2 regions of the Petroclostridium xylanilyticum genome follow, and region 1 is predicted to be linked to the other one. Evidence: riboswitches for the same ligand, from Rfam matches in the RefSeq annotation. Region 1 holds a riboswitch; the other holds the start of a gene.
The links. A riboswitch is a leader RNA that binds a small molecule or an ion and turns the genes downstream of it on or off. The one in region 1 is predicted to bind cyclic di-GMP.

Region 1 (5,379 bases):
AAGAATATGTACCTGATTTTGTAGCGTATGAAAGCTATATACCTGAGGAATTTGCTGAAAACGGAAGTCCAATTGTCCTATGTCCACATTGTGAGGGAGATATGATAATAAAATCGGATGAAGTTTAGCCTCCATCCGATTTGTGGTTTTAAAGTTGCCCGTCAGGGCGAATTTTGTTTTCTTTATAGGGGTTATTGGATGGTATCTGACTATACAAAATTGACATGGTTGGCAGGTGTTTTGCAGATGAGGAAGCCTGAAAGCCATGCAAAAGAAACTGAAACCTCGGGAGCTAATTATACGAAAGCTCATGACAGTAAAAAGGATGCTCTAACTGAAAAAATTGATCGGTTTTTATTCTCATTATTTTAAAGTAAATATAAAAAATAACAATTTAAGTAAAAATAAAATTTCCACTGGAATTTTGGTACGAAATCTCTGATTTATAGAAATAGATATAGAGTTACCAGGCATTATATGGTATTATGGGAGTATATGTTCGACAATATTAACTATCATTAATAGGTGGGATATTTATGGCAGATACTATATGTCAAGTTGTTGAAAAGTTTTTAAAAGATAAAAGTATAAAATATCGATAATAACAGGGATATGGTTGAAAGACTATTTAGGGGATATACAGAAAAAGATGTTAAAAAAACAAAGATAAAAAACCCAAATCCAATGCATTTGCCTTTTTGTCCCAGAATAAAATTAAAAACAGTGTTGATAATATGGCGCTATAATATCCTTGAAGGAACACGAGAGAGAAGCTACCAAAGAGAAAAGGGCTTTTTCTTTGGCAGTGCGCATTCTCTACGTAGAAAAGGAAAGGAGGGAAAACACATGGACTGCTTTACCATCTGCCTGAAGGTTATCCAGCTTTGTTAGCAGGAAATAAAATAGTAAAAGGTGAAGTCATAGAACCTGTTGATGAGAATCTTTTGAAATCTCTGGACAGGTTGGAGGGCTATGTTGAAGGGAGAAGCAATAATCTATACGTGAGAGATATAAAGAACATATTGACAGAGGACGGGGAAGAGATGGTCTGTTGGGTATATATCTACACTGATGAGAGATATGCGCAAGATAATGGAATCCTGGTGCCGGATGGAGACTGGAGAAAGTTCATGGAAGAGAGAGGAGAATTGATATAAGTAAAAAGTATTTTGCTTATGGAAGTTGTACAAATGTTGAGTCATTCAAGGAAACTATGAGGAATGCAGGATGTGAAGGCAAATTTGATATTTGCGGAGTTGGCATACTCAATGGCTATCGGCTGGCTTTCACAAGGTTTTCCAACAAATGGGAAGGAGGCGTCTTAGATATAATAGAATCGCCTGAGGATTATGTCTTAGGTGTGGTTTATAATATTCCGGAAGAGGCAGTATCAGCAATAGATGCAAGAGAGGGTGATCCTTATCATTACAGGAGAATAGATGATATTAAAGTTGAATTGGGATATGAACAGATAGAGGTATTTACATACACGGTAGTTGATAAGCAAATGGGGGAAATCCAACCTACAGTAGAATATTTTAATGTGGTATACAAAGGCATGGAGCATCGTTTCCCTCTGGAATATGTAAACAAATATTTAATCGATCACTGCAAAAACCGATTTGGAATGTGCTGCGTGAAAGCTCGGCATAACAGGTTATAGCATGACTATGGGAGTCCAAGTTCTGAGTTTATGAGAGTAAATCCTGAGTTTTATGAACTTCTGAAACAGATGACATTATTTTTCGGAGATGATAATGAAAGGGTTGAAACAGTACAGCCAACTCCGGAAATGTTCCGCATTAATGAAATATGAGTTCTCCGCGGATAAAAAAGGATATAGGCTATGGTGGTCAAAGTTGTGATAAATTCCGATAAAAGTTTATGAAAATAGTATTGAGAAATTTGAAATTATGGGTTGTATGTTTGAATAAGTAGTAGGATAGTTATTATAGAAACAGAGATTTCAAACACAGAGTTTAAGGGAGTCTGTCATTATTGGGTAATTAGAAAGCTAAGAGTAATCACGGCAAATTCATGAAGGAACATTTAGCCAATGAATAAATTACCTGTAAAAAAGCAAATCCTTTTATAGTAAGATATTGATTAGAGATATAAATTAGATTGGGGATATCGATGGTCAATAAAAAATATAAAGGGAGCTTTTTTAAACATTTTATGATAATATTTGATCCAAGACAGATTCCTGTTCATTGTAAACTGGGGAACACATTAAAAATACGGCTCATCTTATAAAAATGAATGCTGAAATGGCATTTTTTAAAAACCTTGTAAAAAGGTTTTGGTAGGAAATGGGTTCATGAATTTACCGTGCTAAAAGTATTGATTTTACTTGATGTAAATAGTAAAATAATTGTATAATTTAAACAATTAAATTTTATGAAAATATAATGATTTTTATATAGGAGTTGGAAATGATGATAAATTCCCATTATATATGGGCACCTTGGGAATTTTGAATTAGTGGTGCAACCGGCCAGCAATTAGTTTTCAAATATTAATTGCTGGCTTTTTATATATTATTGTATTATGGTATGCATACAACATTGAAAGTTATGAAATTCTTAATTTAACTATAGTTTCCGCTGGACTACGGTAAATGCCGAGTTGCCTTATGCGATAGTGTTATGTTTATATACTACTGAAAGTAAAGGAGATTTCTTATGAAAAAAATTTTAATAGTAGATGACTCTATTTTTTCACAAAAAATTACATCCAACTTAATAAGACAGTTTTTGAATAATGCAGAAATTTATTTCTCAAGTGATGGAAAAGAAGGTTTTAAAACTTATAAGGAAATTAATCCGGATTATGTGTTCATAGATTTGCTAATGCCTAATTTAAACGGTAAGGATTTGATAAAGAAAATACGAGATTATGATGCTGATGCAAAAATAATCGTACTTACTGCAGATGTTCAAAAAAATGTAAGAGAGGAAATAGAAAAATATAATGTATTATCATTTATAAACAAACCATTTAATGAAGAAAAAGCAAAAACTGTATGTGATATGATAAGGAATGATAAATTATGAAAATAAATGATCTGAAATATGATATCCTCAAAGAAATATTTAATATAGGTGTCGGCAAGGCGGCTTCCATGCTTTCTGAGATAATCGACAAAAAAATACTATTAGATGTGCCTAAGATAGAATTTTTATACCTGAAAGACCAAAATTTAAAGTTAAATGTTCATCTTCCAAATGTTTTAAAAGGGACATTAATGATATCATCAATTAAATTTGGTGAAAAATTGACAGGAAAAGCAAATTTGATTTTCCCGGCTATGAAAATGAGAAAGTTAATAAACCTATAACATATGAAGGACAAAAAATAGATATATCTTTAAGCATAGGTGTCAGTTTCTATCCCAAGGATGGAGATAGTATTGATAAATTAATAGTAAAAGCCGATAAGGCAATGTATGTTGCAAAAAACATTGATAGAGAAGATATTTGTTTTTGTAATACATACAGCTTGAGTGAATCTGATAACTTCTGAGTAAGAGAAACAATAAGAAAAATTTAAGCTATAAGTCAAATTCTCCAAATAAAAGGGGTAAATCATTAAGCACGTAAAAGGAAGGGGAGTTATAGAATGGAAAAAATACTGATCATTGAAGATTGTCATCTTGTTCGATTACAAATTAAAAAAGTATTAGAGGAAAGTGGTTTTTCAAATATTGTAGAATTAAGTTCTGCTAATGTAATCAGTCAAAGACCACATTTTTATCTGAATGATGTCAGCCTTATCATTTTAGATATAGGATTGCCAGGGATTAGTGGGATTGATTTTGCAAAGCAACTGAGAGATCATCCAGTATATTGCAATATTCCCATTATATTCATTTCTGGGCATAGCGATTACAAAACTGTACAAGATGCTATCGAAGCTGGTGGAATAGACTATATTGCAAAACCATTCAAATTTGATTTTCTTGCGAAACGAATAGAAAAAGTTATGGAGACTTTTTATGGGGAAATAAAGGGTAAGAAAGAAGATGATAAAACAAAAATAGAGGAAGTTATAATAAATGAATATGATCGGGCAAATCGAGCTAGTAAACCATTGTGTATTTTGCTGTTTCAAGGAGAAAAAAACTATTTGGATGAGGCAAGTTCTATGATTAAGCAGACTGTTCGTAAAATTGATAGTGTATTTACAAAGGAAGATAAAATATATGTGGTCTTACCGCTAACAGAAGAAAAAAATTTGACCATTGTTATTAACAAAATACAAAATAAATTACTACAAAGCCACATCAATTTGACGTTGAAAAAAGAAGTCTCATTTGAACCGTCATCAGGAAAGACATTGGATGATTTAAAGAAAGAGTTGTTTGATGAAAAATGACTTGAGAGATTCCTTTCATTGTATCTATATATAGCGTAAAAAAGATTTTACATTCGCAGACATAGATTGTTAATAATAGTGTGTAGCACCTTGTTAATTGAAGAAAGAAAATCTTGCACAGCCATACGGATTGCATTTACATAAAAAATTATATTCCTTTCAACGTCTCCACGCAGGAGAACTGCTCTTGATGAGCTTGTAACGTTGTTTGACGGCAAAAGAAAAGTTGTATGACTGAATTGTCATCAGGATATAAGAAGAAATTACTCATGTCTTAAAGACGTGGGTAATTTTTTTTATTTTTTACCCATGTTATATTGGAATAGGAAAAGATTACGTCTATAATATAGGCATGAGGAGGGATTTACATGGCTGATGAAAAAGTAAAACTTTTACCGCCAGATGCAGAACTTGAAACTAAAAGAGTATTAAAACAACTTGCAAGATCCCATAGAGCATTAGCGGAACTCAAAGGTTTTGCAGATATGATACCAAATAAAAATATTCTTATAAATGCTGTAACTATCAATGAAGCCAAAGACAGCTCTGAAATCGAGAATATTATTACAACACATGATGAACTATTTAAAGCAATGTCCCTAGAGAATTATAATAACCCGGCAGCAAAAGAAGTGGTAAACTACAGAACTGCACTTTGGCATGGTTATGAGTTGGTAAAGGAGAAACAAATCCTAATAACCAATATGATTGTTGAAATTCAGCAGTTAATTGAGAAAAATCGTGCTGGGATAAGAAAACTTTCGGGCACTGTACTGAAAAATGAATCTACCGGGGAAGTGGTATATACTCCCGCTAGTGGAAGCAGTGTTTGTTTTGAAGACGAAGGTAGAGAGAGGAGAAGTGTTGTAAATTTGAGTATGGCAGCAAGATGACTTTCAAAAAATACAGAAAAAAGAAGGAATTTGGAAAATTATGTAGAAAATAAATATATTATACCGTTTAGAAGTGATTTTGTGATTGGATGGAAGGAGCTATACTATT
Region 2 (5,379 bases), on a different contig from region 1:
AATCCAACATACGACGAGATTAGAGGGAAAAGATATTGGTTACAGCAGAAACTTAAAAATGCTACTGATGAAGAAAAACCGGTTCTGATTTCAAGAATTAATGAATATAGTAAGAAACTTTTGAAATTACCCTATAAATCACAAACGGATAAAAATATAGCTTTTGTAAGATATGCTGATGACTTTTTAATAGCAGTAAGAGGAAATAAAGAAGATTGCATTAAAATTAAAGAACAATTAAGAGAATTTCTAAATGATGAATTAAAGCTTACCTTAAGTGATGAAAAGACTTTGATTACTCACAGTAGTGAAAAAGTTAGGTTCTTAGGATATGACATTTCAGTTAGACGTAATCAACAAATATCAACTAATTCATTAGGACACAAGAAACGTCAGCTGAATGGCACTGTAGAATTATTAGTTCCTTTAGAGAAGATAGAAAAGTTTATGTTTGATAAAGGTATCATTAGACAGAGCAAAGCTAAAAAGTTTCACCCGATACACAGAAAAGGATGGCTATATCTCCCAGACCAAGAAATCTTGGAAAGATACAATGCTGAAATTCGTGGAATACTCAATTATTACCACCTAGCCAACAATTATAATAAACTTAATTATTTTCAATACTTGATGGAATATAGCTGCCTTGCAACTTTAGCAGGAAAGCATAATTCTTCAATAAGTAAAGTAATTGACAAATATAAAAGCGGCAAAGGTTGGGCAATAAAATATAAAACAGAAAAAGGTAAAACACGAGAAAAGAGAATTGTAAAACTTCAAGATTGCAAAGGGTTCTGTGATGATAATATTGTTAGACACATTTATTCTGTAAATACCAATGCTACTATTAGAGCAAGACTGCAAGCAGGAGTTTGCGAGCTTTGCGGTAGCAGGGGAAAGTCTAATTATGAGGTTCACCATGTTTCAAGTGTAAAGGGACTAGAAGGCAATAAGCTTTGGGAGCAGATAATGAAAATCAAAAATAGAAAAACATTAGTGGTATGCGAGGATTGCCATAAGGCAATACATAGTTAATTTGAATTTTAAAATGATATGGTAATTATTAACGGAGAGCCGTATACGTCGAGAGGTGTACGTACGGTTCGGTGGCGAGGGATTTTGTGCCCTTAGCCTATGGCATATCCGGTACCAGCACAAAAAACAGGACAGGATTCAATAAATTGATTGAAGACTGCATGGCAGGCAAGATTGACCTGGTGCTGACAAAATCCATCAGCCGTTTTGCACGAAACACCCTTGACTGCATTCAATACATACGGAAACTGAAAGAAAAAAACATCGGCGTGTTCTTCGAAAAAGAAAATGTCAACACCCTGGACAGTACCGGAGAATTTCTCATCACCATCCTCGGAAGCCTCGCCCAGGAAGAAAGCCGATCCTTAAGCACCAACACAAGGTGGGGCGTGGTCCGCCGGTTCGAAAAAGGACAGGTTATGGTCAATCATAATAAGTTTTTAGGTTATACAAAGAATGAGGCCGGTGAATTGGTGATAGTGCCGGAGGAAGCAGAAATAGTAAGGCTGATTTTCAGGCTGTATTTAGAGGGTCTAAGCATTACCCAAATCAAAAAGTACCTAGAGGAAAACGGCATTAAAACCGTTACCGGAAAGAACCAATGGTCTACTACTACCATCAACAACATGCTCTCCAACGAGAAGTATATGGGAGATGCCTTGCTGCAAAAAAGCTACACCGTAGACTACCTCACAAAGAAAAGAGTTAAAAACAATGGAATTGTCCCACAATATTATGTGGAGGACAGCCATCCGGCCATAATTTCCAAAGACTTGTTTCACCGGATACAGGAAGAAAAAGCACGCCGGGCTAACATTAAAAAGACAGCAGAAAAAAGAGCCAAAACCGACAGCGGGAAATACAGCTCAATATATGCTCTCACCGAATTGTTGACATGCGGGGAGTGCGGCAAGCCTTACAGACGGGTTTCCTGGACTGCCTACAGCGAGAAAAGGATTGTGTGGCGGTGCTTAAACAGGCTGGAGTACGGGAAAAAACACTGCCAAAAGTCCCCGACCATCGACGAAGAAGTTTTACATAGGGCCATTATGGATGCTTTCAATTCGCTCATACAGGACAAAGAAGATTTTGTGGACACTCTCCAGTCTAATATTCAGCTGGTAATGAGCAACCGGGCGAAACGGATGGACATAGCAAAAATTGAGGAAAGGATCGCGGAATTAAAAAAAGAGATGATAGGCTTCGTAGAGGAAAATGCAAGATGTGGAGCAGATAATACAGACTTTGACGAGCACTATGCCAAAATCTCTGCCGAGCTGAAAGAGCTTCAGGAGATAAAAACACAGTATACCGAGCAGCAAGCCAGGCAAGACAGCTTCCAGCGAAGAATCGAGGATATGAAGAAGTTTCTGAACACCGCAGACTGCAAATTATCTGGATTTGACAACCAGCTTGTCAGGCAGCTTATACAAAGCATTAAGGTCGTTTCAAAGGACAAGATTCTCATAAAATTCAAGTCGGGTTTGGAGATGGAGCAGGAGCTTGCTAAAAAATAGCATTACCGAGAAGAGACAACCGCCAAACTGCAAAAAAAAGACTTTGCATAGGTAAAGATTATGAGAAAGGAAAACCTTTCAAGGGTTCGAGAGATTGGAAAAATGCTTCGGGGCCAGGATTTGCTGAAGGAGTTTAACGAGGATTTATTTGCGGCATTGGTGGAGTAGATACGGGTAAAGTCGCTGGTGGAGGTGGTGTTTGTATTGAAGGCGGGGGTTGAGGCAAGGGAGATATTATAAAAAAGTCATATGATGTAAAATTAACGAGAAATATCAAGAAAAACAAAGAAACTCGTTGAAAAAAAGTATAATATTACCATAAGATTGAATACGGCCATAGCCACAACATGGTGTACATAAATATATCAAAGGCAAACTTGTCGAAAGGCAGGGACGCAAAGCCAAGGGCCTATGGAGCAGCATAATTCTATGGCAGCCGGCTGCATTGGAGCCTCTTTGCAACTGGTGCACAGGGGCTTTTTGTGTGCGTAGATGATTTGATTAAGGTTTAAACTCGAGGAGGGAGAAAAGTAAAAGAGTTTTGGAACTATATGCTGTGCTTTCAGAGGACGAAAAAGATAAGCTGAAAGAAATGAGTGCCTAAAATCATAAGCTCTAAAGACAATATATAACTACAGGGAGGAAAGTAAAATGAAAAGCGAAAATCATAGTAAAGGCGAAAAGAGCAGTAATATCCTGAAAAATGTCAAAATTACTACTTTTATTTTTGTTTTGATGATTTTTACTGTTTTTGCTGTTGGGGGAATTTCTTTTACTGCTCTGAATAACATGAAAGTATTAAGCAACGATATGAACAGCCTGTATAAGGATAGAATGCTTGTATCTCTTGCCCTGAAACAATTAGAAACAGAGCTATATATCATGCGGCTTAATATGACGCAAATGCTTTATGCCGGACAGTATAATGAAGAAGTTGCCCATGCAGTGGCAGACAAACAGGAAAGTTTGAATAAAAAAATAGAAGAATATAAGGGTTTTGCTTTAAATGAGGAGGAGCGAAGGCTGCTGCAAAATATAGAAAGCGGCTATAAATCCTATATAAAAGATGCAGGACAGCTGTTAGAAGCTTTAAAAACCGGCAATGCTGTATCGGAGGTGCAAATCAATCAAATGCGCGCATATGCGGCTGATATCCAGAAAAACATTGATGAATTGGCGGCCTTGAATGCCGAAACAGCTAAAGGAGTAGTTAATAAGGCAAACAGCGGTTACGAAAGTGCTAAGAAAATCTTTATCTTGTTATTTGTGGTCCTCACGGCAGTATTTATTGCTTGCGTACTCATCCTCTCCAGGCTCATCAGAGGTTCCATGGCGCAGATCAATGATGTCCTTGCCAAATTGTCTGAATATGATTTTACTGTGAGACTGGAAAAAAAAACGGCAAGAACGAATTTGCCCGGATGAACAGCTCCTTAGCTATAGTTGTTGATAATCTGAAAAGAGCCTTAAAGGAAGTAAGGGAAAATTCCGAGAATGTCACCGGGCATTCCCAAAGCTTGGCGGCTGTTTCTGAAGAGATGACCTCTGCTACCCAGGAACTGGTCAGCACCATGCAGCAGGTGGCACAAGGGGCAACTTCCCAGGTCCAGGACATTCAAGAGATTGTTGCTTCCTTGTCGGAGTTGACAAGGAATATCGAGAATGTCTACAAAGAACTGCAAAATGTGAAGGATGAGACGGATACCACAGCCGAAAGGGCAAACAAAGGCAAGGAGGAAATGGACAAGCTCATTAAATCCATCAATGAAATCAGGAACTCCTTTGAGGTGGTTGTAAGCAAGGTGAAAAATCTGACGGGCTCCGTCAAGCAAATCAGCGGGATAACGGAGATCATTACCGGGATAGCGGAACAGACGAACCTTCTCGCCCTGAACGCAGCCATTGAAGCGGCGAGGGCTGGTGAACACGGCAGAGGCTTTGCTGTGGTTGCAGAAGAAGTGAGAAAGCTGGCAGAAGAATCGCGAAAATCAGCCAGCGAAATTACCAACCTGGTGGCATCCATCAATAAAGATACCGATGAGGTCATCAAAACCTCGGAAGATGTGGAGGGCTTCATCAAAAGCCAGGCCCAGTCCGTAGAGCAGACGGTGCAATCTTTTGGCGACATCATCCTTTCCGTTGAAAATATTGCCCCGCTCATGAAGAAAACCTACAGCGCCATGGATGAAATAGTCAAATCCAAGGATCAGGTTATGACCAGGGTGGAACAGGTCAGTGCCGTCACAGAAGAAAATTCCGCTGCCACAGAAGAGGTTGCGGCTTCCTCGGAAGAATTGACGGCTTCTTCGGAAGAAGTGGCTTCTACAGCTCAAAACCTGGCTTCCATTGCTGAAGGCTTAATGAATACTGTAAACAGGTTCAAGGTGTGATGTCAAAGCAGTAGAACCTCCGGTTCTGCTGCTTAAAAATCTCTAAAAAATGGGAAGGGGGAATGGATAAGTGCAAAGCAAAGACGACAAGATTGCGGATATAACTGCCAGTGAGGTAATAGAATATTTTCCCCTCCCTTTTTATGTTATAGAAGGGGAAAGGATTATCCTTTGCAACCAGAAAGCAGTAAAAGTCTTCGGCTATGAGAAAAAAGAGGAACTGCTGGGCTTGACGCCATACTCTTTGTCGCCCGCCAGTCAGCCTGATGGGACAAGCTCGGTCGTCAAAGGCAGGGAAATGATTAATCAGGCCAAAGAATCGGGTTACTACCGTTTTCGTTGGGTGCATCAGAGGAAGTGCGGAAGAAAATTTTTGGCAGAAGTAGAATTGTTTGTAGAAAAAGGCTTAATCTTTGCCACTGTAAAGGATATAGAAC

Region 2: linked by a shared signal. The riboswitch ahead of CIB29_RS19315 (MCP four helix bundle domain-containing protein) and the one ahead of CIB29_RS00670 (response regulator transcription factor) in region 1 are both predicted to bind cyclic di-GMP.

What each region holds. Positions count from the first base shown of each region.
Region 1 is NZ_NPML01000002.1:104,084-109,462, forward strand. Features, by position in the region: gene CIB29_RS00650 (hypothetical protein) at 1-128, shown strand, start outside; gene CIB29_RS18465 (hypothetical protein) at 199-372, shown strand; gene CIB29_RS00655 (hypothetical protein) at 613-891, shown strand; gene CIB29_RS00660 (gamma-glutamylcyclotransferase family protein) at 885-1,157, shown strand; gene CIB29_RS00665 (gamma-glutamylcyclotransferase family protein) at 1,154-1,663, shown strand; gene CIB29_RS19380 (hypothetical protein) at 1,694-1,816, shown strand; cyclic di-GMP riboswitch class II at 2,423-2,508, shown strand; gene CIB29_RS00670 (response regulator transcription factor) at 2,685-3,056, shown strand; gene CIB29_RS00675 (chemotaxis protein CheC) at 3,053-3,340, shown strand; gene CIB29_RS19130 (hypothetical protein) at 3,376-3,525, shown strand; gene CIB29_RS00685 (response regulator) at 3,622-4,377, shown strand; gene CIB29_RS00690 (Fic/DOC family N-terminal domain-containing protein) at 4,746-5,270, shown strand.
Region 2 is NZ_NPML01000027.1:109,138-114,516, forward strand. Features, by position in the region: gene ltrA (group II intron reverse transcriptase/maturase) at 1-1,035, shown strand, start outside; gene CIB29_RS16355 (recombinase family protein) at 1,122-2,552, shown strand; cyclic di-GMP riboswitch class I at 2,913-3,000, shown strand; gene CIB29_RS19315 (MCP four helix bundle domain-containing protein) at 3,204-3,977, shown strand; gene CIB29_RS19320 (methyl-accepting chemotaxis protein) at 3,974-4,942, shown strand; gene CIB29_RS16370 (sensor domain-containing protein) at 5,013-5,379, shown strand, end outside.